DNA from 4 places in the Paenibacillus sp. sgz302190 genome. Region 4 is predicted to be linked to each of the others. Evidence: riboswitches for the same ligand, from Rfam matches in the RefSeq annotation. Region 4 holds a riboswitch; each other region holds the start of a gene.

Region 1 (7,850 bases), on a different contig from region 4:
TCGCAGGCTTTTCGCCAAAACAAACCGATTCTGCAGGAAAAAACTGTACTTTTGCAGGTTTTCTCCTGTCCTGGCCTTGCAAACTGTCTCATGACCGCCCGTCATACAGCCGCGTAACCACGCCAGGGGAGGCACAACCGGGAGCGCGCGGCTGCGCCAAGCATTAGGCGTCCCCTCTAGTGTCGTCACTTTCTCGGGCAGCCTGATAATCGCAGGTTTTCTCCCCGCCAAGCCGCCTTGTCCCCCCACTTCAGCGCCACGACCCGTGAGGAGAGGCGCAGGTTGGGAAAGAGCGGGGGCGGCCCTTTATCAAGCTTGTTGTTAGTCATCTTCCGCATCTAATCCAGCCGGTACGCCCTGCTTTTCAACTCGATCGGGATTCCGGCCGTCACCAGGAACACCTCGCCGCACACTTCGGCCAGCCGCTGGTTCATCCGTCCGGCCAAATCCCGAAAGCGTCGTCCCAAAGGATACTCCGGCACGATCCCGTCCCCGACTTCATTGGTGACGAGCACCAATTGTCCGCTGTAGGAGGACACGGCGCGGACGAGTTCCTCGATTTGCGCCATAATCGCTTCCGGCTCGCTCTCATGGCGCAGCAGCCAGTTCGACAGCCACAGCGTCAGGCAGTCGACCAGCACCGAAGCTTCCGCGCTGCGCCCGTCCGCCTGCAGCCGGAGCAGAAGCTCCCGCAGCGCATACGGCTCCTCCAGGGTTTCCCACGGAAACCCCGACTCCAGCCGCTGCCGCTGATGCAAACTGACCCGCTCCCTCATTTCCTCATCGTAGATTTGCGAGGTCGCGATATAAATGCCTCTGGCGCTGCCGCGCATCGCCAGCCTCTCGGCGAAGGCGCTCTTGCCGCTGCGCGCGCCGCCTGTTACCAATACTGCCATGATCGGACCTCCCGCACCCGCTCGGCTCAAACTTCCTACGAGCGGGACACGCCCGCGCTCTCGAAAGTCGCCATCTCCCGCATAATTTTGCTTGCGGCATCGATCAGGTTAAAGGCAAGCACCGCGCCTGTCCCCTCGCCAAGCCGCATATCCATTTGCAGCATCGCTTCGAGGCCGATCGCCTGGAGCAGCCGGGCATGACCCTGTTCGTGCGACAAATGCGAAGCGAGCATGTACGGCGCGCACACCGGCGCCAAGCGGCTGGCCACCAGCGCAGCCGCCGAAGAGATGAAGCCGTCGATGACGACCGGGCAGCGGTTCTTCGCCGCTCCGAGGATGACGCCGACGAGACCGGCGATCTCCAGGCCGCCGACTTTGGCCAGCACGTCGAGCGCATCGTCGGCATCGGGGGCGTTCACTTCCAGCGCTTGTTTGACGACGGATTGCTTGTGCAGCCATCTGGCATCGTCAATGCCGGTGCCTCGCCCAACCGCCATCCCGGCATCAAGTCCGGTCATCGCGCAAAGAATCGCCGCGCTCGCCGTCGTATTGCCGATTCCCATATCCCCTGTAGCAAAAAGCCGGAAACCTTTGCCGGCAAGCTCGTCCACCACTTCGATCCCGGCCATAATCGCCTGCTGCGCTTCCTCACGCGTCATCGCCGCTTCGCGGGCCATATTGCGCGTGCCTTTGCGCACTTTTTTCGATACAAGCTGCGGATGCTCCAGATCCGCGTTTACACCGATATCGACGCAGACGACTTCCGCCCCGGCATGCCGCGCCAGCACGTTGACGGCCGCGCCGCCGTGCACGAAGTTCAGTACCATCTGCGGCGTCACTTCCGCCGGAAACGCGCTGACGCCTTCCTCGCAGACGCCATGGTCGCCGGCCATCACGATGACGGCTTTTTTCTCGAATACAGGCTTTACTTCACCGGTAATGCCGGCTGTCTGGCACGCGATCGCCTCCAGCTTGCCCAAGCTTCCCGGCGGTTTCGTAAGCTGATCCAAATGCCGCCCGGCCAGTTCGGCGAACTCCTGATCGATCGGTTGAATAGCGCTGATTTCTTGATCTAATCTAGACATCATTTCATCCCTCGCATTTTCAGTTATTTGCCGGGCTGCAGCAATATTTGCGGCGCCCGGTTCAACGGATGCTCCAGCACGATCGGTTCGGTTCCGTACACCTCTGCGATCAGCCTGCTCGTTATAATTTCCTGCGGCGTCCCTATGGCCGCCGGCTTGCCGTCATGGACGACGAGCAGCCTGCTGCAATACTGCGCAGCCAGGTTCAAGTCATGCAGCACGGCTACGACGGTCAAACCCTCTTCCCGCTGCCATGCCCTGACATAATCCATCATCTGGATTTGATATCCGATGTCCAAAAAGGTCGTCGGCTCGTCGAGCATCAGCAGCCTGGGCTGCTGGGCCATTACTTTGCCTAGCGCTACGCGCTGCCGCTCGCCCCCGCTGAGGCGGTCTACCGTGCGGCCGATGAGCGGTTCCAGATGGAGCTTCTCCACGATGCTTGCAATCAAATGCCCGGCATTCTGCGAATCTTCGCCAAGCCAGTTTTGAAACGGGTACCGGCCCATCTCCACGACCTCCCGCACGGTGAAGCCGACAGGCGGCAGGGCGTCCTGCTGCAGCACGGCGAGCCGGCGGGCCAGCTCCTTGCGGCTGTAGGAAGCCACCGGCCTGCCGGCCAATCGCACATCGCCTGCGGAGGCCGGGTCGATGCCCGACATGATCCGCAGCAGCGTCGATTTGCCGCTTCCGTTAGGCCCGATAATGCCGAAAAATTCGCCCGCTTCGACCTCGAAACTCATATGTTGCAGCACCTGCTTCCCGTGGAAGCTTTTCGAAACGCTTTCGACTTGTATCATCAAGATCAACCTCTCTGCGCTTTCTTATCTTTGTTCAACAAGTAAGCGAAGAACGGCGCCCCCAAAAAGGCGGTAATGACGCCGAGCGGTATTTCCGTCGGGCTCAGCAGCGTGCGGGCCAACGTATCCGCCCATAGCACATAAATTCCGCCGCCGAGAACGGATAAGGGCATAATCAGGCGGTAATCGGGGCCGACCAACAGGCGCACCAGATGCGGGATAATAAGTCCTACAAAGCCGATAACTCCGGCCACGGATACGGCCGCCGCCGTAACGAATGTCGCAACGATCAGTGCGGTCAATTTCGTCCGTTCGACATTGACCCCGAGATGGGCGGCTTGGCGCTCGCCGAGCGCGAGCAGGTTCAGCGATCTGGCCAAGCCGATCAATACCGCAAAGCCGATAAGCAAATAAGGCGTTACCAACGCCGCGTAGGACCAGCCCCGCAATGCTAGGCTGCCCATCAGCCAAAATACGATTTCGTTAATGACTTGGTTGGATAAAGATACCATGAACGCAACGATCGAGCCCAGGAACGCCTGCATGACCACGCCTGAGAGAATGAGCGTCTCCAGCTTGAGCTTGCCGTCGATTTGCGCCAGCTTCAGCACGAGCAGCAGCGAAATAAGCCCGGTACCGAACGCCACGGCCGGAATCGACCATTGCCCAAGCCAAGAATACTGCAGCCCGAAATAAATCAGAAAAGCTGCGCCCACCGAAGCGCCCGAAGATACGCCCAGCGTGTAAGGATCGGCCAGCGGGTTGCGCAGCACTCCTTGAAAAGCCGCCCCCGCTACCGACAGCGAGGCGCCCACAAGGATGCCGAGCATGACGCGGGGAAGCCGGACTTTCATGATGATCTGCTCGGAAGATTGCGGCCAATCCGCTTCGATTCGCTCTCCCAGCCACGGAATGTGCTTGCCGATAATACCGGCTATTTGCAGCACATGGACATGGGCCGTGCCCAAAGACAAGCTGATCAGAATAGAAAGAAGAAGGAGTAAGACTCCTACTCCTCCCCACAGCATCAGTTTTCTTTTCATCTACTTCACCAGTTCGGGGTAAATCGCCTTGGCCATGGCAAGCAGGCCGTCCGTTATTCTTGGGCCCGGGCGGCTGAGCAGATTTTGATCGATGCCGACAACCCGGTTCGTTTTCACGGCTTCAATCTGATCCCATCCGCTGCGTTCGCGAATGATCGCGTCGAGCGTTTTTTTGCTCTTGTCATCGGTCACGCCGGCCGCGAAAAGAATGACGTCGGGGTTTTGCTGAATGATCTTCTCTTCGCTAATTTGGTACCAGCCCTTCTTGTCCCCTGCAACATTGACGCCTCCGGCCAGTTGAATCAGCTCGTCCATAAATTCGCCGCTGCCGACCGTCCAGCCTGCGCTGAATTCGACGTAGACCTTTTTCTTATTGGCCTGCTTCACGTCTTTCACGGCGCTGACCACTTTCTGGCGGTCCGCTTTCATTTTGTCCGCCACCTGCTCCGCCTGTTCCTGATGATCCGTAATGACCCCGAACGTAAGCACGTCGGCAATGGCGTCGTCGAGCGTCTTGGGCTCCACTTTAAACATATTGATATTCATCGCGCGAAGCTTTTCCACAGTGTCGGCCTTCATCGAAACGCCCGTGAAAACGATGTCCGCATTAGCAGCGATGACCGCCTCTTGATTCGGCTTCGTAATGCCGCCCATCTTCGGCTTCGATTTCGCCGCCCCCGGATAATCGTCCAGGTCCGATACGCCGACAATCTGATTGTCGAGCCCTATAGCAAAAAGCGCTTCCGTCTCGGCGGGCGATACGGATACGATCCGCTGCGGCGCCTTGTCAAACGTAAATTCTTTTCCCGTCGCATCCTTGATTTTGAGCGGGTACTGCGTCTTTTTGGACGCTTTGGCGGTTGACGCAGCCGTCGCCGTCGCGGACGGGGCTTTCGTTTCGCCCGCTCCCAGCTTGGCCGGGTCCGTCAGCTCCGGCTGCTTCTCCACTGTCTTGCCGCAGCCTGCAAGACTGATTGCCGCAGCTGCGGCAAGAGCCAGCAGCGCGGTCTTTTTCCACAAGCTCACTTTCATCTCGCTTTTCTCCTTTTCCTCGTCCGTCAGGACTTCCAGGACTTCCATCCTGCCAAAAAATCCCCTGCCGTTTCCCGAAGGAACAGCAGGGGACGATAAATCCAGGCAGCTGACAGCCGCCGGCTGCTCCCTGATTTAACGCCATCCTTTTCCTCGAAGGAAGTCGTGTACGGCACCATAGGCAGGTCTCCTGACTTTCGGGTATCGAGCTTCCCCGCCTTCCCATCCCCTAAATCGGAACAGTGGCATCATGAGGAACATTCCCGGTTACAGTGGCGGGACCGCGCCGGATTTGCACCGGCTTCCCTTTTAAGCGGCAGCGCCCGATCGATCGGGCACAGCTGCCGGCACCTGTGGCTGCATAGCTACAACATTCAGTATCTCTTTGTCGATTATAGATGAGTTTCCCGGCATGTACAAGCCGAAGGCGAATTACTTCGCGGCGATGACCTTCAGCACCTGCTTGGCCTCATCGATTTGTTTAAAGTTTTGTGGAATAAAGGCGGTTAGCCCTTTGCCCTCCAGCCCCTGCTCTTTCAGCCATTTGTTGCCTGCCATCGGAATGCCGTAAAGATGCTTTTCCGCCGGCTTTCCGTCCTCGGCTAGTTCCATAACCCCATCCGGATAATCCTCCGGCTTGATCACGTCGTCAAGAGCTACGAACCCGGCCTGCTTGGACAGCGCTTTAAACTGTTCGTCCGGCAAAATAAGAATGCCGTTGCCGCCGGCGGCAAGCTCGACAATCATTTTTTCCATCGAAAAAATCGGCGTTGAGACGAACTTTACGGTCGGCTTCTCGCCTACCTTGGCCGCAAGGGAAGCTTCCAGCTTGTCGCCGATTTCCGAAGGAAATCCGTTCGCTCCCATGGCGAAAATAGGCACATCAGGCTTCGGGCCTCCGCACCCGGCCAACAGCACCGCCAGCATGGCGATGCTCACTAAAAGCAGCTTGATTCTCATGCAGTTTCAATCCTTCCGAAGTTTTGTACGGTCATAAGAAAAGCCGGCTCATCACCGACTTTTTTTGCCTCTATTCATATATTCGTTTATTTTTTGATCGAGGACTGTGCTGAGCTCGACGACGGCTTCGGAAGTCATTTCCTTGCCTTCGACAACCATCTGTTCGAGCATCCGTCTCAAAGAATGAATCTCTTCTTCGAGCGGACTCAAGGAGGCGGATTTCTTAGCATGCTTGATCAACCAGCTACGATCGGAATCATCTTCCCGAATTTGGAAATGTTTGTTATATGAAGCAAGTTGATATTCCATAAAAGCCATGCTCTTCCCTCCTTACCTCAAGGATACCAGTTTTTGTCCCTATTGAAAATATCTTTTTAAAATGTTTTACATTTTTTTGATGAATTTTCCTATTCGTTCTAATGCTTCATTTAGCTGGGAAACGCTATACGCATAAGAACAGCGCAGGAAGCCTTCTCCGCCAAGCCCGAATACGTGTCCGGGAACTGCCGCCACCTTCGCTTCGAACAGCAATCTTTCGGCAAATTTCTCCGAAGTCATCCCCGTCGCCGCAATGCTCGGAAACGCGTAAAACGCGCCCTGCGGCTCGTGGCATTCGAGCCCGATCTCGCGAAATCCTTTGACGATCAGGCGCCGGCGCTGATTGTACGATTCCATCATGCGGTCTTTCTCTTCCAGCCCGTTCTTGAGAGCTTCGTGGGCGGCCACCTGCCCCATAATCGGCGCGCACATCACCGTGTATTGGTGAATTTTGGTCATCGCGGAAATCAGGTCGGAGTGCCCGCACGCATATCCCATGCGCCAGCCCGTCATGGCGAACGCTTTGGAAAAACCGCTCACAAGGATGGTCCGGTCCTTCATTCCCGGCATGGCCGCGAAGCTCACATGCTTTTGTCCGTACGTGAGTTCCGCATAGATTTCATCCGAAATGACGATCAGGTCGTTCTCCTCGACGACTTTGGCGATCGGCAGCCAGTCTTCATAAGTCATAATGCCGCCGGTCGGATTGCTCGGATAGCACAAAATCAAAATTTTGGATCGGGGCGTTATCGCCGCTCTCAGCGATTGCTCGGTCAGTTTGAACTGGTCTTTGGCAAATGTCTCGATGCCTACCGCTTTCCCCCCGCTGATGGTCGTGATGGGCGAGTAAGAGATGTAGCACGGCTCGGGGATCAAAATTTCATCCCCCGGCGTAATCAGCGCCCGCAGCGCGAGGTCGATCGCTTCGCTTCCTCCTACGGTCACCAGCACCTCGTCGCCGGGCTCGTAGCTTACCTGGAACGAATTGTGCAAGTATTCGGCAATCGCCTCCCGCAGTTCCGGTATTCCCGAATTCGGCGAATATTTGGTCCGGCCCCGCTCCAGCGAATATACGGCGGCTTCGCGAACGTGCCAGGGCGTGGAAAAATCCGGTTCCCCGACCCCCAGCGAAATAATATCTTCCTTGCTGTTGCTGACCAGATCGAAAAATTTGCGAATGCCCGATGGCGGGATCGCTTTTACCATAGGAGCCAAATAATCCGTCATCGACTTTGGCTTGCGGACCGTCGGTTCATCTTTAATCATGGCGAAATTCTCCCTTACGGCGAGACGAGCATTCGGTGATCGTCCTCTTGATCCTCGAAAATAATGCCGTCCTGTTTATATTTTTTCAAAATAAAATGAGTTTTCGTCGACAGCACGCGGTCGATTGGCGAAAGCTTGTTGGAAACGAACGAAGCGACTTCCTTAAGCGATCTGCCCTCGATCTCGACGAGCAGGTCGTAGGCGCCGGACATCAAATAAACGGATCTTACTTCCGGATATAAATAAATCCGTTCCGCAATCGCATCGAAGCCGCGGCCGCGTTCCGGCGTAATTTGCACTTCAATCAGGGCCGTAACCTTCTCATCATCCACCTTGCTCCAATTGACAACCGTGGCGTATTTGACGATGACCTTATCCGCTTCCATCTCGCGTATCGCCTGCGCTACCTCAGCCTCCGGCGTTCCCAGCATGGTGGCAATCAGTTCCGCG
Region 2 (7,850 bases), on a different contig from region 4:
TCCATATCGCCGATAAACAGCTTGCGCAGCTTCGGAAAGCTGTCCTTTAACCGGACAAGCGTCTCCACGACAGAAGCGGAATCGTTCTCGTAAGAGCCGCCCCAATCGCCGATAATTAAGCTTTCCAGCTCTTTGCTTTGCGGGCCCTCTGCCAATTGTTCAATCAATTGCGTTATTTTCACGCCATCTTCATAATCGTCATAGCCAATAACCAGCTTAGTTTCGGACATATGTATTCCTCTCCATTCGAATGAAATCGATATGTTTGATTGTATAATGACGAATCAAATCGCGCAATTGTTCAAACTCTTATCCATATGCACCGTTTCATAAGAATCAAATGACTCCAGACGCAGCACAAATCCCTGCTTCTCCCAAAAACGTACCGCTCCCGGCAAAAAACGATGCGTGTGCAGGTACATGGTCTCATACCCTTTGGCGCGGGCGAGCTGGAGCGTTTCCCTTACTAATTCGGTGCCCAGCCCCTGGTGTCTCAGCTCCGGTTTCACGTAGCATTTCACCAATTCCGCCGTCTTCCGGGATGAATAACGGCCTTTCATGTCTTGAATGCGATCGTCATAACGCAAAAATGCCGCTGTTGCGGCAATCGCACCGTCTTTATCGAAAGCCGCGAGAAATGCAGCCTTCTCCGACCGGTCATATACGTTTTGAAAATCCGCCAAATCGGACGGCAGCGTATAGGGATCCAGCATGGGAAAAACTTCTCTGCGGATCCTCATAGCGAAATCCACCGCCGCAGCCGCCTCCTCCAATTCGATTTCCCTGATTTCGTAATCTTTTAACAGCAAGTTCATTCGGCTCCCCTCCGGTTCATGCAAATATCGATTGGAACAACAAACGTGTATAAGGATGTTTAAAATGCGAGTCGTCCCAATCCGTGAATGTCTCCACAATTTCTCCCTGATACATGACAGCAACCCGGTCGCAGAACGATCGGGCGGAAATAAGATCATGCGTAATAAACAAATAAGATAGTTGTGCTTGCTTTTGCACGCGTTTTAACATTTGCAGCATGGAAGTTTGCGACGATGGGTCCAGGCTTGCGACGGATTCGTCAAAAATGATCGTTTCGGGCCGTACGGCCAACGCTCTGGCGATACATACGCGCTGCTTCTGTCCGCCGCTTAATTGATGCGGATGCTTGGATAAATACGAGTCATCGAGATCGACGAGCTTTAATAGGTCTGAGCACCGCTCTTGAACATTTGCTTTTTCTTCCGGAAAATAATTGCAGATCGGTTCTTCCAAAATTTCACTCACCGTCATGCCCGGATGCAAAGAGGAAGACGAATCCTGCAGCACCAGTTGAATACGCCTGTAAATATCGAGATCGTTCGTCGATTTGCCGGAAATCGGCTGCCCGTCAAGCAGGATTTGCCCCGAAGATACCGGCTCCAGCCGCATAATTAATTTGGCGAGCGTGCTTTTGCCGCTGCCGCTTTCCCCGATTAAACCTAGGCATTCTTCCTTATGCAAAATCAAGTCAACCTGCTTCACCGCCTGGACGCCGGTTGTCTGTGCCTTAAAGCGCGATCGATGCCTCGTTCTAATCGGATATGACTTTGTCACCTGCCGCAATTCCAGCTTGGTCATTGAAGGATTCCTTCCGGTTTCATTTGGATAACGCGATCCGAAATCCGCCTCACGCTTTGCCTATCGTGCGAAATCAGCAGGATGGTCAGCGCGTAATCGTCTCTCAACTGTTTGAACAAGGTCAACACCTTGTCCCTGTTAATCGCATCAAGGGCCGTTGTCGGTTCGTCGGCAATCAATAGTTTAGGCCTCAAACTTAACATCATGGCCACCAGCACCCTTTGACACATCCCCCCGCTCAATTCAAAAGGATAGGCGGATAAAATATGCTTCGGGTCCGAAAAGCCGACTTGTCTCAGAAGCTCGCACAGGTAAGGTTCGATATCTTTTTTTAAGTACGTTTTCCTGTGCCGCAAAGTTTCCGTCATCTGTTTTTTTACCGTCAGGATCGGATTCAGCCCGTTCAACGAGTGTTGGATCAGCAGGGCAATTTCTTCCCGGCGGAGCTTTTGCCATCCTCGGTCATCGTTGCCGGCGATATTTTGACCGTTATACATCATCTGGCCCCTCGTTACTTTCAATTCCGGTTCCAACAACCCGACGATCGCGTGTGCAGTCAAACTTTTGCCGCACCCGCTCGGCCCTGTAAGCGCGACAATTTCACCCGGATATAATTGAAACGATACTTCCCGGACAAGCGGTTTTGGCGGATCGGATGCCATGTGTGAAATCGTTAACTTCTCGACACTTAACAAAGATTTCCGGTTCGCTGTCACGCTGCACCTCTTTCGGAACGGTCTCCCATAAGCTGGCAAGCCCATACAAACAGCATAATCGCCAGCCCCGGAAACAGCATGACATGCGGAGCCAATTGGAAATATGCCGTCGCATCGTGCAGCATGACTCCCCATTCGGGTGTCGGCGGCTGCGCGCCGAGACCGAGAAACGAAAGACCGGCAATCATGAGTACGACCCTCCCCATATCCCATGCGCCGAATGCGGCGAGCGGGGAAACGATTTTCGGAAAAATATAGCGCCTCATAATGCGAAAGTGCGAATTGCCCGACAGACGCGCATACAAAATATAATCTTCGCGGCAAGCTTTTTGAACGAGGGTGCGAATAAAACGAACATAGGTTGCCCAGCGAACCATAATGACAGCTGCAACCATATTCGTCAGACTCGGGCCTAGAATGCCGACGGCCGCAACCGTGATCACCATGTCGGGAATGGCAAGCATGCCGTCAACCGCACGCATCAAAATGCGGTCCGTTCGACCGCGCAAATACCCGATGAAAAGACCGATAGGCAAGCTGATGCATACCGTAAACACCATAATCATACACGCAACCGTTACAGTCGTTCGTATGCCGTACATCGTTCGCGACAATACGCAGCGTCCCAAATGATCGGTACCGAAAGGGTATTCCAGGCTGGGGGCGGCCAGCCGGTTCAATAGATCAATTTGCAGCGGATCGTGAGGAGCGAGCCAGGGCGCGGCCGCCCCGATGATGACGATAACCGTCAACAACCCAATTCCGGTTAGTAGACTCCCGTTGAAAGTGGACCATGTTGTATTCAATCCGTGTTTCCCCTCCCCTATTGGGCCGACAGCCGCGGGTCCAGAGAAACTTGTACAGCCTCCACCAGCAAATGAATCGACACGATCAGGAAAGTCGCGAAGATCACATACCCCTGAATGACCGGATAGTCTCTAAATGCAATCGCGTCAATCAAATATTTGCCCAAACCCGGCCAGGCAAATATCGTTTCGACAATGACATTGCCGCCCAGCATAAACGCAAAATTCGTACCCATGATCGTCAAAAGAGGCAGCACCGCATGTTTAAGCACATGAAATATAAAAATACGGCTTCTGGACAGCCCTCTCGCTTTGGCAGCTTTAATAAATGGCATATCGTGCAATTTCAACATATTCGCGCGCAAAACACGTGCATACATAGTACCTAGTCCAAGACCGAGCGTAACTGCGGGTAAAACCAGATTGGACGCGCCGCTGCGGCCCATGGAGGGAAACCAGCCGAGCCGGACGGAGAACAAATAGATCAAAAGAAAGCCGAGCAAAAACGAAGGAAGAACAGACCCCGCAAGCGCCAAAAACCTGCCGGTTCGATCCAGCCATCCGTTGGAAAAAATAGCTGTCGTAATTCCCAAGCCAAAAGTAAGGAATACCACGATGACAAATCCGGCTGCAGCCAATTCTAAAGTTGCGGGCAACCTTTTGACGAGTTCATCCAGTACCGGTTCTTTGGAAACGTAAGATTGACCCCACTGCCATGTGAAAACGTCGCGCAGCCAATGGATGTACTGCATCCATAGCGAATCCGTGAGCCCCAGCTGCCGGCGCAATGACGCCAACGCTTCCGGGGAAGCGGGCACATCGTGCGCCTTCAGCAGGATGGCAGCCGGGTCTCCGGGAGATACTCGCATCAAAATGAAAGTCAAAGTAGAAACCATAAATATAACGATGACGAGTTGGGCCACACGTTCCAACCAAAAGCGAATCATTGAATGCTTCACCTGTTATTCCGTCATATCGACTTTAGAATGAATGTAATAGTACTCGATCGGATGAGGAGTAAATCCTTGCACGCCTTTTTTAGCGCCAAATACATTATTGGGATGAACGATAAACGACTGCGGCAGATCGGTGTTCACAATTTCCTGGGCTTGTACGGCCAATTGATTTCTTTGGGCCGGATCCGACGCCAAAAGAAGTTGATCCAGAATCTGTTCCAACGGCTGCGACACGTACCGGCTGACGTTGGACTCGCTATTCGACCGGTAGAACGTGTTCAAAAAATATTGCGGTTCGCCTGTATGCGCCGTTAACATGCTGTACATCGATAAATCCCAATCATCCTTCAGCAAAGCGTCATCGATATTTTCCACTTTGCGAATGTTGATCTTAATGCCTTCTTTTAATAACTGGCTTTGGATGACCTCGGCCATGACGGACAGCTCCGGCCGCTGCGGAAAAGTTAACAGTGTCGCCTCGAACGGTTTCCCCTGTTTTTCCCAAATCCCTTGCGCATTTTTCTGCCAGCCGCCCTGTGTCAGCAATTGCCCGACAGTGAGGTTTTGCGCCGCACGTTCTACTTTACCAAACGGAAGTACGCTTGGAAATGGGCCTTTTGCTGCAGTGCCGTAACCCTTCATAACCGTACCTGCAATAGCCTCCCGCGGAATCGATTGATCTACCGCCCTCCGGTTAGCCGCATCCTGGAACAAGAGGGATTTCATATTAAAAAGCATCATGTGTGTCCGAAGCGACGGAGCCGACAGCACCTTGGTCTTGTTGTCCTTTTCCAACAAGGCCGCACTGTCGATCGGAATATCGGTCGCGACATCCGCCTGGCCCGACTGCAGCGCCATCAAACGGGCATTGCCATCCGTTACGAATTTCATCGTGACTTCGGACAGTAAGGCCGGTTCTCCCCAGTAATTCGGATATCTCTCGACGACAAGCGAATCGTCTTTGTTAAACTGTTTGATTTTAAACGCCCCCGTCATGGCGGGGTAACCGTTTTTCGCATCCATCGACGCCGTATCCACGATAATCGTGGACGGATCTGCCAAATTAGATACCAATGCGGCATTCGGCTTGTCCGTTACGATTTTCAATTCATGCGGCGCGACGACCTCCACGGATTTCAGCTGCAGCAAATCTTTGGCTAAATGGCTCTTCTCAATCGAGCGCTGCAGCGAGCTTTTGACACTTTCCGCATCCATCGCCTTTCCGCTATGAAAAGTGGCGTTTTCCTGCAGTTTAAACACCCATGTCGTCGGATCTTCCTGCTTCCACTCTTTGGCCAGCCAAGGAGCGGGCTCCAACTTTTCGTTGAGACGAACCAGTGTTTCACCGGCGCCGGAACGCATAACGTCCCAACTGTCCGCTCCGTGGGGGTCTACGCCGGAAGGCTTCCACGTGTAAGCTACGGTCAGCTTTTTGGCTGGGGACGATTGCTTTGTGTCCGTTCCGCTCGTTTTGTCCTGCGTAGAACATCCCGCCAGCGAAAGCACAACCGCTGCAATCACTCCCCATTTAATCAGCGAAAATCTGTTTTCCATTGTTCTCATCTTGCATCCCCCTTTTAGTAAAAAACAAAAAAAGCACACCCGACCCAAGACAAGCAGTCGGAAATGCTTTTTATACGCGTACATGGCTAGACAACGGCTAAAACCGCTTCAGCATGAAGGGGTTCATGGACTTAGACATTTTACAAATGAGCACATCCAACCACCTCCCTAATATCCCGTAGATCTAACAGTGATGTTGAAACAGGCAGGTCTCCTGACTAAGAGTATGACTTCCGGACCTTCCCGGGTTTATGGCCCAGTGGCTTTTCCGAAAGAAATCAGCCGGCATGGCTGAACCTCATGTACAGTGGCGGGTCCGTGCCGGAATTAAACCGGACTTCCCTTTTAAGCGATTAAAGCTTAGATACAAACTTTAACTACACCTATTTCCAAAATATGAAGTTGTGAGAAACTCTCTTAATATTAGTTATGAAACCCGAAAATGTCAATGTACGAAAGTTCGCACGCTTAACCGATCATTTGCTGCGAAATGGAATGAGTTTGCGCACGCGCTCGTCTCTCAGCCAAACTCCACCCCAAGCCAGGACAGCAAAATATACCGGAAATAAAATATGCGTAAAAAGCGGCGCGTCCATTCGAATATGCGTGGCAACCACCCCGCCAAAATAAGCGGTCAGCAGCAGCGCACCCAGAAAAGATGTACGAGGAACGGCGTACAGAATGGTAGAAATCAGCCCGAGTATGCCAATTACGGCGATATGGTGCTCGGCATAGCCGAGAGCAACTGTGCCTTCTACAACGGGTACGGGTTGAATGAACTTAAAAATGCTATCGAACAGCATAAACAAAATAACCAGCCAGCTCATGATTCGCGCCGTCCAGAGCCTGCCCCTTGATATTTCGGTTCTCATGATTTCCTCACCCTTCTTAGCAATGTTATGCACTCATATTATCATAAACACAGGGGCAAGATTTCTTCTTAATTGCTACATTCTAAAAAATTCCTCTCCCGCATTGGCAGGAAAACGGTCGGTCATTCCGGCATTGCCGGGCGTTCCCTGCCGTCCATCGGATACCATCGGATTACTTCGCGCGGCGGTCCCGCCAATCCTTCCTCCGCCAAAACGCCCTGCCAACGGACCCCGCCCGGCCCGTCTGTCGTATCGCCATTTTTAATAACGGGGCCGCTCTCGTATACATAATTCGATATGTTTCTTAGAAAGTTGGCGACTTCGGCAGGGTCGTAAACATGACGATGAAAAATCGCCTCATGATCGGTCACATCCAATTGAAGCATGCCGACCGAATCCATCAACAGCCAGTTTTCATCGCTGGGAATGTTAAACATCCTGACATTGGACCACAGTTCCAGCGGAGGCAGCGCCGTCTGTTCATAGCGTTCATGCAGTTCATGAAACATCTCTGTAGAAGCGAGGCACTCCCCGCTCGGGTTGAAATAGCAAAGCGCTTCGGGCAGTTGAAGCAGAACACCGGCGATGTCGGTCACGGCCAAAAGCTCAGGAAGCGATTCATAATCCTCAGGCAAAAGCGGCGCTTGATCGTCCATTTGACCAAACGTATACGTGGAGCGGATGCGGATGAACGCCTCGTGATCGGCGCAAGCCTGCCGTCCTTCGGGATATCCCCACGCCTGCTGGGCCGCGCGCTCCAAATTGTTCGGGAACGTATAAGGCCCGAAAAAGCCCATTGACCAGGCCCCGAATATCATGGCCTCCTCCGACGGGTCGCCCATGTCGTCCGGCCAGGGCCTGTCGACGACGTCAACCTGAATATACCCGTTGACTTCCGGACGGTATGGAACAAGCAGGCTGGGGCCGCCGAACACCCACTCCTCATAGGTTTCCTTTATACTTACAATTTCGAACCGCCGATTAAGCATCTCTTCTATTTTGCGGATCGAAACGGCCTCCGACAAGAGCACCATAACTCCCTGTGAAAAAAATCCTTTAGGCATATATCGCACCTCTATCCTCTCATTCTTCTTTCCATATATCGGCAAATTATACTGCGTTCTGGATAGGTCTAAAGCCTCGTTCTGCCGCCTTGACATGCACCCAAAAGGCTGCATATAATAGTTGCCGTTGAATGGCAAGGACGAAATAAACTGCATGATTTGAACGCCGCCCCTATCGGGGAAATTTACGATCGCTGGATTGGAAAGTATGAGCGGCAGCGGATCGATGCTTTGCGCGAACTTAAAGAAAAGCTGGAGG
Region 3 (7,850 bases), on a different contig from region 4:
AATTAATTGTTCGTGAGGATATTTTGGCCAAAGCGAAAGAGCTTGCGGAACTGCTGACGACTTCGAACGAGGTGCAGTTTTACCAGCAAGCGGAGAAAAAAATTTCCGGTAATGAGCATATTCAAAAGCTGATCAGTGGAATCAAGAAAAAGCAAAAGGAAATCGTCGCTTTCGAGAAGTTTCAAAACGCCAAAATGGTGGATAAAATCGAGAAAGAGATCGATGAATTGCAGGATGAGCTGGACGGGATTCCTATCGTGAGCGAATTTAAACAGTCTCAGGAAGACATTAACTATTTGCTTCAGCTTGTCATGTCGGTCGTCCGCGATACGATTTCGGATAAAATCAATGTGGAAGCGGGCCAAGCGTCGAGTCCGAGCAGCTGCAGCGAATAAAGTGAATGAAACCGAAAATCGCCCTCTTGTCAGGCCAGATGCCGCTAGATGGGCGATTTTTGCCAATAGCTTACGGGTTCAAGTTCATGTTGAGCACAATGTTAAGGAGACGGTGTCATGATCACGGTACGAAATTTAAGCAAAGTTTATCCGCCGGACAATAAAGTGCTGTCTCAGATCAGCTTTCGCGTCGATGAAGGGGAATTCATCGCAGTGGTGGGAGGGAGCGGCAGCGGGAAAACGACGCTGCTGCGCTGCATCAGCCACCAGGAAAAATGGACGTCCGGCCAGCTCATCTACCAGTCGAACGATATTACGACGCCCGGGCTGTTGGATCGATGGAAGCTCGGCAAAGATTTCGCTTTTCTTGAGGAAAAGCCGGCGTTGAATAGAAATAAAAGCGCTATCAAGAATGTCATGATGGGGAAATTTTATCAAACGCCGATCCGTATTTTAACGGGAGCCGTTTCACGCGATGAGCATGTTATCGGGATGGACTATTTGGAAAAAGTAGGCTTGCTCGACAAAGGCGATAAAAAAATTAGCCAATTAAGCGGCGGCGAGCAGCAAAGGGTTGCGATCGCGAAAGCGCTCATCCATGGACCTAAAGTGCTGGTCGCCGACGAGCCGGTGTCGGGCCTGGATCCGAAAGCGACGGAATACATCATGAACGACTTGCGATCCTTATGCAAGGAAAGCAATTTGACGGTCATCGCCGCGCTGCACCAGGTCGAGCTCGCGGAGCGGTACGCAACGCGGATTTGGGGATTGGCGGAAGGCAAAATCGTACTTGACATCCCTGCCAGAGGGCTTACGATGCGAGAAAAACAGCTTATTTTCGGTGCGCCATGATTCAAGTGCTATTCGTATGCTTGGGCAATATTTGCCGCTCGCCTATGGCTGAGGCTGTTTTTCGCCATAAAGTGAAGCAGGCCGGCCTGGATGGGCGTATCGTTGTTGATTCCGCGGGCACGGGGGACTGGCACACCGGAGAGCGGCCGCATCAGGGAACGAAACGAATTTTGGACCGTCACCGCATCGATCATCACGGACTGACTGCCAGGCAAGTGAAGGCAGGCGATTTTGAACAGTTTACATATATCATTGCCATGGATGACAGCAACATAACGAATTTAAAATCGTTTGCTCCGGATGCACATAGCGCCTCCATTCATAAACTGTTGGAATTTGCCCCGGATAAGGGCGGCGGCAACGTCCCCGACCCATACTACACAGGCAATTTTGAAGAAGTGTACGAGATGGTCGACAGCAGCTGCGAGCGCCTTCTCGCTTTTATCCGAAGCAGGGAAGGCATATAGCCTAGCCTCGGACGTCCTGAAAATTGCGCGTTTTTTACAACCAAATACGTTTACGGCCAGGTGCCCTTGCCAAGCAAGGGGTAACAGGGAATCGGGTGCAACTCCCGAGCGGTCCCGCCGCTGTAACCGGGGAGCCTTCTTCAATAACGTCACTCAGCCGCATGCTGGGGAAGACTGAAGAGAGGCATTGATCCGGGAGCCAGAAGACCTACCTATCCGTACACCTTAAAATGCCTTCGGAGAAAAGGAATGGTGAGTACATTGTCAACCGTATCGCTTATTTTTCTTGTTTTTGCTTTGGGATTGCGTCATGGCTTGGACGCGGATCATTTGGCTTTTATTGACGGACAAACCCGCTATAATTGGCGGATGGGAAGCCCGATCGCCCGCTGGGTAGGCACTTTGTTTTCTTTTGGCCATGGGGCGGTAGTGGCCAGTATGGCGATTGTTTTGGGGATGTTCATCAAAGATTTTGAGTTTCCCGATTACTTCGATACTTTCGCAACATGGATTTCGATATTGTCGCTTTTCCTCATTGGAACGATCAATATTTATAATCTTCTGCGTTCGAAATACAAAAACGAGAGCTTTCAAATTAAAGGATACAAAGGGAAATTTATCGATAAAGTCGCCAAAGGGACAACCAATCCTTTTTTAATTATTTTGGTAGGCGCGATTTTCGCATTGGCTGCCGAAACGATTAGCCAAACGTCTGTTTGGGCGATTGCCGCAAGCAATAAAATCGAATACATGCCCGTTATTTTGGGGCTTGTGTTTATGTTCGGGATGATGCTGACCGATACGCTGGATTCGCTGATTGCTTACCGGATGATTCATCATTCCGGAAAGCTGGGGCAGTCGGCTTCAAGGCTGATCGGATGGGTGATCGTCATTCTTGCTTACGGGGTTTCGTTCTACGAAGCTTTTACGTTTTTCAATCCGTGGGCCGAACTCGATTTCGAAATCGTCGGCATCGGCATCTTTGTATTTTTACTGCTTTGCTTCGTGTTCGTCACGATACGTGCCAAACAGGAATCGCGTTCGCTCAGTTAGCGACGGCTGCGGAACGTTCCGCGGAAACCGCTGTTGACGAAAAGGCATCTTTACCCTACCGGATGAGGGGAAGATGCCTTTTTTGCCTTTTTCGCATGCATGAGTATTTACAGTGCTGTTAACCCGGCGTTCTGCACGCACTCGGATATCGCCTGAAGCATACTCTTATGAATCGGAATGATAACATCCGTAGGTCCCAGAAGGAAAATTCCGCTTCTGTTATGAACGGTCGCTTTGTGAACATAAATTCTAAAGTGCTCCGAACCGGGAGTGAGTGAAGCGGACTCCTGATTCTTGGATCGCGCATTGACAAAAGTGATTGCTTTCATAGCTCCCACGTCATAGGGCACGATGCTGATCATATCTTCAAGCTTGAAGTAATAATTCACGTGCGGCTTATGAAGGACCAGTTCTCTCGTGGAAACCGTCAGCCCGTAATCCTTCTTTTTGTGGGACATCTTAAGATCGCCCTCAAGCGATTTGATCTGAATAAAATCCGGATTCATGGGACAGCCTCCTTCGCTATTCTGCTGATCGCTATTCTATCAGAATACCACAATCCGGCGGACTTGTTAACGGAAGCTTATCAATCGTTATCCGGCCTGAAATTGAATCAGACAGACGGTGCCCTTATTCGGATTGCTGGAATAGGAAATTTTGCCGTTCATCGACTTTATGATGCTCATGACAACGACGAGGCCCAGGCCGGTTCCATCCGCTTTGGTCGTATAGAACGGCATTCCTAACGAATTGATTTGCGTTTTGCTCATGCCGACCCCGGTATCGGATATCCAAACATGAATGGTAGATTCGGTTAGGTGCGTATGTACGGTAAGCGTTCCGCCGTCAGGCATGGATTCGATCGCATTTTTGATCAAATTCATCAGGCACTGGCGCAATTTTTTCGATTCTCCCCATACGTAGAGAGGGGATTCGCTGCTATGCGAGATGTCGACCGTTATTTGATTGGAAACAGCGATCGGATTCATAAATCGGAGCATCGAAGCAAGCTCTTCCTTGATATTCAGCTTTTCCTGCTGACTGCTGTTCGGCTTCGCATAATGCAAATAGTCGCTAATAATCGCATTGGCCTGATCGATGCCGGATAAAGCGAGCGAAATGAAGCGTTTGCGCTCTTCCTCGGAAAATTCCTTCTGTTCCATCATTTGCAAAAAGCCGCGGGTCGTCGTCAGCGGATTGCGGATTTCATGGGAAACCGAAGCGGCCATTTGTCCGATCATGCGGTCTTTTTCGAGATGCAGCAATTTCTCTTTATTGATCTCCTGCTTTTTGACGTGGAAAAAAAGAAAGGTCACGAACCAGCTCGAAACGAAGGACAGCGATACCGCGTAAGCGGCATACACGTAGTTTTGGTCAAGCAGTGCGGGGCCTGCCGCCAAATAAAGCGCCAAGTAACCGAACATCAGGACGGATACGAATATAAATTTGGCTTTGAAGCTGTCGGCGACCATCTTCCGCTTCAAATAGAGGCCCGCCGCGAGCATGAAGGTGCTGCCGAGCAGTACGGGAAGCAGTTCATTTTGCAAAATGACCAGATTGCCGAAGTTGAATGCGATCCACGTAAAAATGCCGGGTACGGATCCCTCGAAGAGGATCGCTAGCGTAAGTGAGACGGGAATCAGATGCAAAGTATAGACAATCGGCTCTATATCTTCATAGCCCAAATAGAAATAGGTGAGCACGAAGAGGATGAGGACGAAAAGAATTTTACGCTTTTGTTCTTTGTATACATATATAGGAGTAAGAACCAAGTAGATCAACAGCGCACTCATCATGTATAAAAGACCATGAAGTTCATGGGTGATGACGGAATGGAGCAATACGAACCGTCCTTTCTAAACGTACGACAGAATATGGTTTTTTTCTACATTATCTCACAAATTACGAGTACTTCAAATAGGTTGGATACGTTTCAAATGATAAAGATTTAACAAAGTGATGTGAGACATTTTCAGCGCATCGCTGTATAATAAGAGAAAGCGTTTTCAAATGATGAGCTGCGATAGAACGGAGAGCGATAAGGATGAGGGCTTGCCCGCATGTTTGTGGAGTTGTCTTTGATCCGCTTGACGAAGGATATGTCGATGTTTGCGAACAGTGTATGGACGGTTGTGCGGAGGAAAGTCCGAATGAAGCGGATGAAAAACAGGAGAGCTTTTATATGGGCTCGTGCGGATTGATTATGGATTACTTGTTATAATCCTAGTCATTGTAAAAAACTGTTGCTTACGGGAAATTTATTGTTACAATGAAAGTAGATTAACAATTCATAAAATTCAATCGCAGCACATTTTTGAAAGGAGACATGGAATGGTAACTTTACCCAAAGTGAACGATCTCGGCTTTTTCGAGATTAGGCTGGAATCCATTGGCGGACTCGGTGCGAACTTGGCCGGTAAAATGCTCGCAGAAGCAGGAGTAGTAGGGGTAGGGCTTAACGGTGTCAGCTTTTCTTCATACGGTTCGGAGAAGAAGGGTTCAGCCGTAAAGGCACACATCCGTTTTTGCGATATGAATACGAATATTCGCGATACGTCTCCGGTCGAACGACCGCATGTAGTCGGTGTTTTTCATGAAGCTCTTTCAAAAACTGTAAACGTTATCAGCGGAATTTATGAAGACAGCACGGTTTTGGTAAATTCGACAAAAACGCCAGATGAGCTCAAGGAAAAGATGAAGCTCAGAGGCGGCACCATTGCGGTTATCGATGCGATCGGCATCGCGCTGGAGGAGAAGAACAGAGTCAACATGGCGATGCTTGGCGCCTTGTTCCGCCTCTGCGACTTTCTGGACCCGGAAGTGATGCGCGGCGTCATCCGCAAATCGCTGGAGAAAAAGTATCCGCAGGCGGTAGCTCCGGCCATCCGCACTTTTGACCGCGGCTACGACGAAGTGCAATTCCAAACGTACGCGCTGCCCGAAGGGGAGACGATGCCCGACTTTGTGCGCTTCGATACGCCTGTTCTCGGATATGCGACGCAGCCGATCGGCGGCGTGATTACGAATCCGGGCAACAGCATTCTGAAAGATCTCAGCATTTCCCGGGCGGGGATGATGCCGCATTTTCACGAAGACAAGTGCATACACTGCGCTTCTTGCGACAACGTATGTCCGGACTTCTGCTTCGTATGGGATGAGCTTCCGGATAAAAAGGGCCGTCCGCAAATGTTTTTGCAGGGCATCGACTATCAATACTGCAAGGGCTGCCTGAAATGTGTACAGGCTTGTCCGACCGAAGCGCTGTCCAGCGAAAGAGAAGAGGACGGCTACGCGGATTCGCACCGGATGCCGCACCGGTTCAATTTGGCCGCAGGCGTCTAGCCGCGCACGGCATAACATCCGCTATAGGATCATTCATGGGAGAAGGGTGGATACAAACGTATGGCCATTGATATCAAAAAGGAATTGGGGCAAGCCAAAATCGAGCAGCGGATTGTGTACGAATCCGGCAACGAGATGGCCGCATATGCCGCTCATCAAATTAATTATCATATCATGGGATATTTTCCGATATCTCCGTCCACGGAAGTAGCCCAATTTCTCGATTTGATGAAAACGAACGGCCAGCATGACATCGTGCTCATTCCGGCTGACGGCGAACATGGCTCGGCGGGCGTATGTTACGGCGCTTCGACCGCCGGCGGCCGCGTATTCAACGCGACAAGCGCCAACGGCTATTTGTACATGCTGGAGCAGATGCCGGTTCAGTCCGGCACCCGGTTTCCGATGGTGATGAATCTGGTATGCCGCTCGGTATCCGGCCCTCTGGATATTCACGGCGACCATTCCGATCTGTATTATGCGCTCAATACCGGCTGGCCGATCCTGATGTGCCGCGATCCGCAGGCCGTATACGATATGAATATTATGGCTTTGAAGCTGGCCGAAGACCCTGCGGTGCGCCTGCCTGTGCTCGTCGCGTCCGACGGCTACTTCACCTCGCACCAAAAACGAAGAGTGCAGACGTTCGCCAACCGTGAGGATGTGCATGCTTTCATCGGCGAGCAACCGCAAGGATTCCCGAATACGCTGGACCGCAACAATCCGATAACCGTAGGCCCGTATATGAACGAGCCGGACTATATTAACAACTGCTATCAGCAGTCGGTCGCCATGTACAACGCGGAGGAAGTGTTCGACCGGATCCGCCGGGAATACGCGGACTTGACAGGGCGCGATTATCCGATTCTCGATCTGTACCGGATGGACGATGCGGAAGTCGCCGTGTTTTTGATGAACTCCTCGTCGGAGATCATCAAGGACGTAGTCGACCAGCTGCGCGAGAAGGGCATTAAAGCCGGTTCGATTGCGCCGAACATGATCCGGCCTTTCCCGGCGAAGCAAATTGCCGAAGCTTTGCAGCATGTCAAAGCGGTCACGGTCGGCGACCGCGCCGATTCTTACGGCGGGCATGGCGGCAATATGGTCAACGAGATCAAAGCCGCGCTGTTCACGCACAGAAATCACGATACGCTTGTGATTAGCCGTGTCTACGGCTTGGGCGGCAAAGATTTTTACTCGGAAGACGGCCACAACCTGTTCCAATTTGCGATCGACGCGATGAACAAAGGGTACGTGGAAGTACCTTTCGATTATTACGGCCATACGGCGGGAGATCCGGCGAAGGCGCCGAAGCGCGTGCTGACGCCAATGAAATATGAGGATCTCAAGACGGGCCTCATTACCGTCACTCCGGACGAAACTTCCGGCAAGCTGAACGTCCGCATTCCGCCGCTGCGCTCGCTGACGAAGAAGCCGAAGCGCATCGCTCCGGGGCACGGCGCTTGTCCGGGCTGCGGCATTTTCTCGGGCCTGGAGATGTTCTTCAAAGGCATCGAGGGCGATATCGTCGCACTGTTCCACACGGGCTGCGCGATGGTTGTCACGACCGGATATCCGTACTCCGCCCATAAGGCGACGTATATCCATAATTTGTTCCAGAACGGGGCGGCAACGCTTTCCGGCGTCGTCGAAATGTTCTGGGAGCGCAAGCGCCGCGGCGAGCTCGACGGGCTTGGGCTGCAGGACGATTTCACCTTCGTCATGATCACCGGCGACGGCG
Region 4 (7,850 bases):
GAACGCATGAAGGCCTTCGGACAGGTCGCCCTGAATAGCTGTAATCTCAAATTCCGGAAGCTCGCTCTCCAAATTGTTGATCAGCTCCAAAAGCCCGCGATACGGGGCAATGACCAATGTCTTTATTTTCACGTTTACACCCTCTGTTGCAATTTTAGGCATAATATAGCTCAATTCTGCGAAAATTGCAATTATGAAAACGAAAAAATTTCGATATATTTTTGTCCGCCGGGCAACCGCTTCACAACAATCGCTAATTCAGCAAGATTGTTTCAAAATATAACAATAAATGAATTGACGACCTATCCATCACATGATATATTCGTTAAAAGTGCTATATCGCAACACAAATTAATAACTCCAATCATCCCAATAAACCGAATTGCCGTATTAATTAACACGCCCGAAAAATTTAGAAAGCGCTTTATATCCTGCACAGAATGAGGGGAACTCGTATGGATCAAACCAAAATCGTCCATTTAAAATCGCTGCTGCAAGACGGGCAATGCTATTTGCATCATGAATCCGACCGGATCGAAGCGCTGATTCCTGCCGCCGCGCCGACCAATCACGCCCCCGCTTTGATCGAACTGGATAACGGAGATTTGCTGTGCGTATGGTTTGGCGGATCTGACGAAGGGGCCGGCGACATTAAAATTTACATGTCCAGGCTGGGCCACCGGCAGGCGCAATGGACGTCCCCTGTCCGCCTCTCCGACGACTTTGCCAAAGCCGATCAAAATCCGTCCCTGTTTCAAGCCCCAGACGGAAAAGTTTGGCTGCTGCACACGACGATGGACACCCGCGGCTGCTCGCTGGCCGAATGGCAAGCCATGCTCAAAAGCAAAGAGGCGTCAGGGCCGTTCGCCATGCAGCATACGTCCCGGGTGCAATGCCGGATCTCCGGCGACAACGGGGAGCATTGGAGGCCTTCGGAGGCGCTGTTTGACGAGCCGGGAACTTTTTGCCGTCATCCCATTGCAGTATTGAGCAACAACCGCTGGATATTCCCCGTCTGGTACAGCAGTCTCGACGAAACGAAGCAATTCGGCCACGATTACAGCGCCGTGCACGTATCCGACGATGAGGGCCGTTCATGGCGAAAAATTGAAATTCCCGGCAGCAGAGGGAGAGTCCACGCTTCCATCGTGGAGCTTGACGACGGCAAGCTCGCTGCTTTTTTCCGCAGCCGCAATGCAGACCGGATTTATTCCAGCCGATCGTCGGACTACGGGGAAAGCTGGACCGTGCCCGAGAAAACGGCGCTCCCGAACAACAATGCGTCGATCCGCGCCATTCGCCTCCAAAGCGGCGGCATCGCCATCATTTTCAACAATTGCAGCGCAAACGAAGATCCGGATGTAACGATTTGGCCCTATGAGAGAATTCCCGTTACGATAGCGATTTCCGAGGACGAAGGAAAAACTTGGCCGTACATGCGGCATATTGACACGGGAGATCATTATTGCGGGGAAGAGAATGCGCGGTTCAACCGGAGATACGAATACCCCTTTCTCATCCAATCGAAAGACGGAATGATCCATGCCGCTTATGCATTCGGTACCCGCACGCACATTAAATACGTGAGCTTTTCCGAACAATGGGTGAAAGGCATCGAAAAAAACAAATGGCCATGGGACAATTTCCCGATGGAGTGAAAAAAGCCTGTGAACTGCCGGCTTCCTTTCGGAAACGGGCAGCTCATAGGCTTTTTTGCCGCGCCGCAGCGCCTGGACCCGGCGATCAATCCGCCAGCTTACGTGAGGCCGGCGAAACCGGTCTGCCGCAAACCTTCATATAAAATAATTGCGGCGGAGTTGGAAAGATTAAGCGACCGCACCGCATCGCTCATCGGCATCCGCATCAAAGTTCCCGGATGCGCGTTCAGGATAGAGTCAGGCAAGCCTTTGGTTTCCTTGCCAAAAACAAAGAAATCGCCGTCCTGAAATGTAAAATCCGTGTAACGCTTTTCCGCCTTCGTCGTCGCGAAGAAAAACCTCCGGTCCGGATATGCTTGCAGCACCTCGTCAAACGAATCGTGGTATTCCAGCTTTACGGAATGCCAATAATCAAGCCCCGCGCGTTTCAACGTTTTGTCGTCGGTTTGGAAGCCTAAAGGCCTTACTAAATGCAGATAAGTTCCCGTCGCCGCGCAAGTGCGGGATATATTGCCTGTATTTGCGGGTATTTCTGGTTCGACCAGCACGATATGAAAAGCCATTTCCGTCAAATTCACCTCACATTATATCCTATTATAAGAGCAGCAGGAAATCAATTTAACACAGGGATAACTTTATCTTAATATGTCGTTGATAGAATACCTTCATAATAGACTTATCATTCGATTAAAGGAGCCGACATATCGATGAAAAGAAAAATATTAGTTGTGGATGACGAGCCGTCCATTTCGATGCTTATAGAATTCAACTTGAAACTGGTAGGATACGAAGTACAGTGCGTTTACGACGGCGAAGCCGTATTTGAAGCTATCCAGACGTTCCGTCCGGATTTGATCGTATTGGATCTGATGCTGCCCAAAATGGACGGTTTCCAGGTTTGCCGCAAGCTGAGAAACCAAAACAATCTCGTGCCGATCATTATGCTGACCGCTATGCAGGACTTGACCGACAAAATCGCCGGATTGGACAACGGAGCGGACGATTATATGACCAAACCGTTCAGCCCGCAGGAGCTGATCTCCCGCATCCAGGCTATTATGCGGCGCGTGCAGGCGCTGCCGTCCACGAACGAGAACGCGCCTATGCACATCGGCCAGATTACGATCCGCTCGGATCAGCGCGAAGTTACGGTCAGCGGCACTCCGATCGAGCTGACGCCCAAAGAGTTCGAACTGCTGCTCTTCCTTTGCAAGCACCGCGGGAAAGTGCTCAGCCGCCAGCAGCTGCTGCACGGCGTATGGGACTACCACTTCCTCGGCGATACGCGGATTGTCGACGTTCACATCTCCCATTTGCGCGATAAAATCGAGAACAATGCGCGCAACCCCGAATATATCGTCACGATTCGCAACGTCGGCTACAAGCTGACCGAGCCTGCCGTGAAGGAATCGCTTGCCTAGCCGCAACTGGCGCATCCCCCTCATGAACGAAAAAGCACCCCCAGCTCTCTTTACCGGAGAGGTTGGAGGTGCTCTTTTTTACTTTTGCCGTCTATTAAGCCCGAACCGATTCGCTAAATGCTTCGCGCGCCTGACGGGCCGCTTCCACCATATGCCGCAGAGAGGCTTCCGTCTCTTCCCACTTCCGCGTTTTCAGGCCGCAATCGGGATTGATCCAAAACAATTCCGGCTGCAGCGCCCGGAGCGCCCGCCCGATCATCTCGGTCATTTCCTCCGCTTGCGGCACGCGCGGACTGTGAATGTCGTACACGCCCAGACCGATGCCGTGATCGTAGCCCTGCAGCTCAAAGCTTGAGATCAGCTCGCCGTGGCTGCGGGACGTTTCAATCGAGATCACGTCCGCATCCAATGCGCGTATGGAATCGATCATATCATGGAACTCGCAGTAGCACATGTGGGTATGAATTTGCGTCGTATCCTTGACGCTGGAAGTGGCGATGCGGAACGCTTTGACCGCCCATTCCAAATAACTCTGCTGATCCTTCGCCTTCAGCGGCAAGCCCTCTCTGAGCGCCGGCTCGTCAACCTGAATCATCTCGATGCCTGCGCTCTCCAACGCTTTAACTTCCTTCCGCAGCGCCAGCGCGATCTGGTTCGCCACCTGTTCGCGGCTCAAATCGTCTCTGACGAACGACCAGTTCAAAATCGTGATCGGCCCGGTCAGCATGCCTTTAACCGGAAGAGCCGTCAGCGACTGGGCATAGGCGCTTTCCTTCACCGTCATCGGCGCCGCGAATGCGACATCCGCGTAAATGACGGGCGGCTTGACGCAGCGGGAGCCGTACGATTGCACCCAGCCGTTCTGCGTAAAGGCGAAGCCGTCCAGCTTCTCGCCGAAATATTCCACCATGTCCGTGCGTTCGAACTCACCATGGACGAGCACATCCAGGCCGATCTCTTCCTGGATCTTGATGCAGCTGGCGATCTCCTGATCGATGAACGCTTCGTACTTCGCCGTGTTCAGCTCGCCCTTCCGCCATTTCAGGCGGGCGCTGCGTACCTCCGGCGTCTGCGGGAAACTGCCGATCGTCGTCGTCGGCAGCAGCGGAAGCTTCCAGTGAGCGGCTTGCAGCGCAAAGCGCTCGGCAAACGGCAGACCGCGCGTATGCGAGACTACCTCAAGCCCGGCCAACTGCGCGGCTACATCCTGGCGGTTCCGCTCAGGCAGCGCGCGGAAGCCGGCAAGCGCCTCCCGGTTCCACTGCCACTCGGCCGCAGCGGATTCCTGTCCGCCTGCGAGCGCCTGGCCGAGCAGCCTCAGTTCGACCAGCTTCTCGTTGGCGTAAGCAAGCGCCTGCTTTAATGCGGCGGGAAGCTTCGTTTCCCGCACAACGGTTACAGGCACATGCAGCAGGCTGCAGGACGGCTGGAGCACCAGCCGCTCGTGCGGTACGTGTGCCGCAAGCTTTTGCGCCAGCAGCAGCTTCGCTTCCAGGTCGGCGCGCCATATGTTGCGCCCGTCGATAATGCCGGCGCCAAGACGCTTGTCGGCCGGAAATCCGTGCGCCTCCACAGCCCGTAAATTGGCCCCGCCATCGTGCACGAAATCCAGTCCGATGCCTTGAACAGGCAAGCGGACCACCCGCTCATAATGCTCGACCGCCTCAAAATACGTCTGCAGCATCACGTTCAACCCCGGCACTTCCCGATGGATGGCGCCGTAAATTTGCTCCACAAGCTCAAGTTCCTCCGCGGACGGATTCGTCGTCAAGGCGGGCTCATCGATCTGCACCCAAGCGACGCCTTCTTGCGCCAGTTCCTTCAACACCTGCAAATAGACCGGCAAAAACTGCCCGACTTTCTCGCCGAGCCGCGAAGCCGCGAACCCCTTCGACAGCTTGAGGAACGTGTACAGCCCGACCAGCACAGGTTTGCCTTCGACGTCCGCCCTGGACTTGGCAAAGCGGTACGCCTCCAGCGGTTTGTTGTATGTTAACGTTGGTGCGTCCTCCCCGATTTCCGGGACGATGTAGTGATAATTCGTATTAAACCATTTTGTCATTTCACAGGCCGCGCCCTGACTGTTCCCGCGCGCCATCGCGAAATAAGTGGCAAGCGGCACGCACCCTCCCGAATGCGCGAACCTCGCCGGAACGATACCGAACATGACCGCCATATCCAGCATCGAATCGTAATAAGTGAAATCGCCTACCGGGATTTCGTCCAGCCCCGCATATTTTTGAAATTGCACATGCGCGAGCTGGATCCGCTCCATCTCCGCCACTAAGTCCTGCTCGCTTATTTTACCGGACCAGAACGCCTCCAGCGCTTTTTTCCATTCCCGGTCCTCACCGATTCTCGGATATCCCAAATTGCCAATTTTTATTGCACCAGCCACTTAAGCTCGCCTCCGTTTTCCTTATTTGTACTTTCTGAGCGGAACACAAAAAAGACGTCGTTCCCTCAAAAAGACAAAGGGAAAGACGCCTCGCGATTATACTTATCGGTTGCCATCTAACACCTCCCTATCTCCCGTAGGTAAAAGCAGTGTCGTTGAAACAGGCAGGTCTCCTGGCTATCAGCGTCATCATCGGCAGCAGCCTTCCCGGTTATTCATTCAACCAGTGGCGATGTTTGCTGCGACTCTTCTGTTACAGTGGCGGGACCGCGTCGGCTTTGCACCGAACTTCCCTTTTAAACTCAAGCCCAAGAACGATTCATTCGGGCGAGAGCACCTGTCTCCACAATATGCAATTGTCTGCTTACATTCGATACAATGTATAACTATACATGAATATTAATTTTTATACAAGCTTTTCTTACAAATTGTCAAAAACAAAATCGTCGTCATTCAGCGGCTCCACATGAATCGTGCGAACGTAGCCGTTGCCTTTTTTGGAGAAAAAGTCGTGCTGCTTCGTCTTGGTGCTGAGTCCGTTCAGCACGATCGGATTGATCTCCTCTTCCGGGAATGCAGGGTCGAGCCCGAGATTCATAAACGCCTTGTTCGCGTTATAACGCAGGAACGCCTTCACTTCCCGGTCCAGGCCGATCGCGCTGTACAGATCCTCCGTGTACCCTTCCTCATTCGCATGAAGCTCCTTCAGAAGCGCGGTCAAAGTCTCGTAAGCCTCGTCCTGCTCCTGCGGCGTCAGCTCCTCGTACACTTCCTGGGCAAGCACGCCCACATACAGCCCGTGAATGCTTTCGTCGCGCAAAATCAGATCGATGATTTCGCCGCTGCTAGTCATCTTGCCTTGGCCGGCCAAATACAGCGGATAGAAAAAGCCGCTATAGAACAAATAGCTTTCAAGCAGCACGGATGCCGCCATAGCCAAATACAGATCCTTGCGGGTGTGAATGCCGTCGTAATATTTGGCAATCGTATTCGCCTTGAACTGCAAATACGGATTTCGCTCCACCCAGAGGAAAATGTCGTTGATCTCCTCCGTCGTAGACAGCGTCGTAAAAATGCTGCTGTACGATTTGGCGTGAATTTGCTCCATCATGCCCATGAAGCTGAGCACCGCTTTGCGCTGCAGCCCGTCCACATGCTCCAAAATTCTTGGCATCCCTACGCCGCCCTGCATCGTATCGAGCAGCGTAAGCCCGCCCAGCACTTTCATATACAGGTCGCGCTCCGCTTCGTTCAGCGTCATCCAGGACATTTTATCGTCAGACAGAGGAATTTCTTCGTCCGTCCAAAACTGCATAATATTTTGATTCCAGAACGTGATCGTAAAATCGTCGTCAGGCCGGTTCCAGTTGACGGCTCTCTTGGTGGTCATCTTGTATTCATTCCCCTTCCCGTTACACCGAACAGCTGACGCACTCTTCAACGGAGAGCTGGTTCGTCCGCGTGTAATAGAGCGATTTTAACCCGACGCGGGCAGCGTACAAATAATAGCGCGCAAGCTGTCTGGTCGTCACATCGCTGTTGACATGAAGCACCGTCGAAATGCCTTGATCGACATGCGTCTGGATTTCGGCAATCAGGTCAAGAATTTTGAATTGGTTCATTTGATACGCCGATTTATAGAAGAAGAAATTGTCTCTCCGCAAATACGGCATCGGGTAATACGTCGTCGAGTTCGCGTACGTCCGCGTTTCGATCGGCTCGACGATCGGCATGACGCTGGAAGTCGCATTCTGGATGTACGAAATGCTTTGCGTAGGAGCGATAGCCATTCTGTACGCATGGTAAAGCCCGTGAGCGCGCACTTCTTCCTTCAGCTTGGCCCAATCGTCCGGAGAAGGAATCTGCATGCCCTCGAACAGTTGTTTCACCTTGTCTGTGACCGGGCGGTAATCGGTTTGCAAGTAGCGGTCAAAATAAGCGCCGCCGGCATATTCTGAAAGCTCGAACCCGTCGAACGTCTCGCCCTTCGACTTCGCGATCTCCATGCTTTTTTCAATCGAGAAGAAATTCATCGCCATGAAAAACGTGCGGACAAAATCTTTCGCTTCTTCGCTCTCATAACTGATCTTGTTTTTGGACAAATATCCGTGCAGGTTCATCGCACCCAGTCCGACCGAGTGCAGCTCGCGGTTCGCCTTCGCTACGCCCGGCGCGTTGGCGACCGTCGTCATATCGCTGACGGAGGTCAGCGCAATCATGCCCTCGTGCACCGATTCGCGCAGCTTTTTCAGATCCATGACATTCGCTATGTTCAAGGAAGCCAGATTGCAGCTAATATCTCTGCGAATCAGGTTCTCATCGCCGTAATCGCCGATTTCCGACGTCTCTTGCAGCTGAAAAATTTCCGTGCAA

The links. Region 4 has a riboswitch for cobalamin ahead of metE (5-methyltetrahydropteroyltriglutamate--homocysteine S-methyltransferase). Riboswitches for the same ligand answer to the same signal wherever they lie in the genome.
Region 1: it holds a riboswitch for cobalamin, as region 4 does, so the genes downstream of both, AC6RNO_RS17235 (helical backbone metal receptor) here and metE (5-methyltetrahydropteroyltriglutamate--homocysteine S-methyltransferase) in region 4, are expected to answer to the same signal.
Region 2: it holds a riboswitch for cobalamin, as region 4 does, so the genes downstream of both, AC6RNO_RS02720 (ABC transporter substrate-binding protein) here and metE (5-methyltetrahydropteroyltriglutamate--homocysteine S-methyltransferase) in region 4, are expected to answer to the same signal.
Region 3: it holds a riboswitch for cobalamin, as region 4 does, so the genes downstream of both, AC6RNO_RS02875 (HoxN/HupN/NixA family nickel/cobalt transporter) here and metE (5-methyltetrahydropteroyltriglutamate--homocysteine S-methyltransferase) in region 4, are expected to answer to the same signal.

What each region holds. Positions count from the first base shown of each region.
Region 1 is NZ_JBZYAO010000014.1:87,158-95,007, reverse strand. It holds gene AC6RNO_RS17260 (hypothetical protein) at 1-92, opposite strand, end outside; gene cobU (bifunctional adenosylcobinamide kinase/adenosylcobinamide-phosphate guanylyltransferase) at 339-896, opposite strand; gene cobT (nicotinate-nucleotide--dimethylbenzimidazole phosphoribosyltransferase) at 932-1,984, opposite strand; gene AC6RNO_RS17245 (ABC transporter ATP-binding protein) at 2,005-2,781, opposite strand; gene AC6RNO_RS17240 (FecCD family ABC transporter permease) at 2,787-3,824, opposite strand; gene AC6RNO_RS17235 (helical backbone metal receptor) at 3,825-4,904, opposite strand; cobalamin riboswitch at 5,020-5,226, opposite strand; gene AC6RNO_RS17230 (hypothetical protein) at 5,289-5,816, opposite strand; gene AC6RNO_RS17225 (aspartyl-phosphate phosphatase Spo0E family protein) at 5,868-6,134, opposite strand; gene AC6RNO_RS17220 (aminotransferase class I/II-fold pyridoxal phosphate-dependent enzyme) at 6,201-7,400, opposite strand; gene AC6RNO_RS17215 (Lrp/AsnC family transcriptional regulator) at 7,415-7,850, opposite strand, start outside.
Region 2 is NZ_JBZYAO010000001.1:629,865-637,714, forward strand. It holds gene AC6RNO_RS02690 (STM4015 family protein) at 1-230, opposite strand, end outside; gene AC6RNO_RS02695 (GNAT family N-acetyltransferase) at 285-815, opposite strand; gene AC6RNO_RS02700 (ATP-binding cassette domain-containing protein) at 832-1,614, opposite strand; gene AC6RNO_RS02705 (ATP-binding cassette domain-containing protein) at 1,611-2,330, opposite strand; gene AC6RNO_RS02710 (ABC transporter permease subunit) at 2,327-3,136, opposite strand; gene nikB (nickel ABC transporter permease) at 3,154-4,083, opposite strand; gene AC6RNO_RS02720 (ABC transporter substrate-binding protein) at 4,099-5,655, opposite strand; cobalamin riboswitch at 5,843-6,057, opposite strand; gene AC6RNO_RS02725 (DoxX family protein) at 6,132-6,527, opposite strand; gene AC6RNO_RS02730 (DUF4261 domain-containing protein) at 6,650-7,591, opposite strand.
Region 3 is NZ_JBZYAO010000001.1:666,981-674,830, reverse strand. It holds gene AC6RNO_RS02890 (YlbF/YmcA family competence regulator) at 1-395, shown strand, start outside; gene AC6RNO_RS02885 (phosphonate ABC transporter ATP-binding protein) at 513-1,247, shown strand; gene AC6RNO_RS02880 (arsenate reductase/protein-tyrosine-phosphatase family protein) at 1,244-1,714, shown strand; cobalamin riboswitch at 1,756-1,944, shown strand; gene AC6RNO_RS02875 (HoxN/HupN/NixA family nickel/cobalt transporter) at 1,964-2,767, shown strand; gene AC6RNO_RS02870 (hypothetical protein) at 2,875-3,273, opposite strand; gene AC6RNO_RS02865 (ATP-binding protein) at 3,361-4,608, opposite strand; gene AC6RNO_RS02860 (2-oxoacid:acceptor oxidoreductase family protein) at 5,099-6,109, shown strand; gene AC6RNO_RS02855 (thiamine pyrophosphate-dependent enzyme) at 6,170-7,850, shown strand, end outside.
Region 4 is NZ_JBZYAO010000070.1:3,753-11,602, reverse strand. It holds gene AC6RNO_RS35905 (PrpR N-terminal domain-containing protein) at 1-132, opposite strand, end outside; gene AC6RNO_RS35900 (exo-alpha-sialidase) at 456-1,658, shown strand; gene trmL (tRNA (uridine(34)/cytosine(34)/5-carboxymethylaminomethyluridine(34)-2'-O)-methyltransferase TrmL) at 1,757-2,221, opposite strand; gene AC6RNO_RS35890 (response regulator transcription factor) at 2,366-3,079, shown strand; gene metE (5-methyltetrahydropteroyltriglutamate--homocysteine S-methyltransferase) at 3,174-5,477, opposite strand; cobalamin riboswitch at 5,624-5,833, opposite strand; gene nrdF (class 1b ribonucleoside-diphosphate reductase subunit beta) at 5,899-6,867, opposite strand; gene nrdE (class 1b ribonucleoside-diphosphate reductase subunit alpha) at 6,890-7,850, opposite strand, start outside.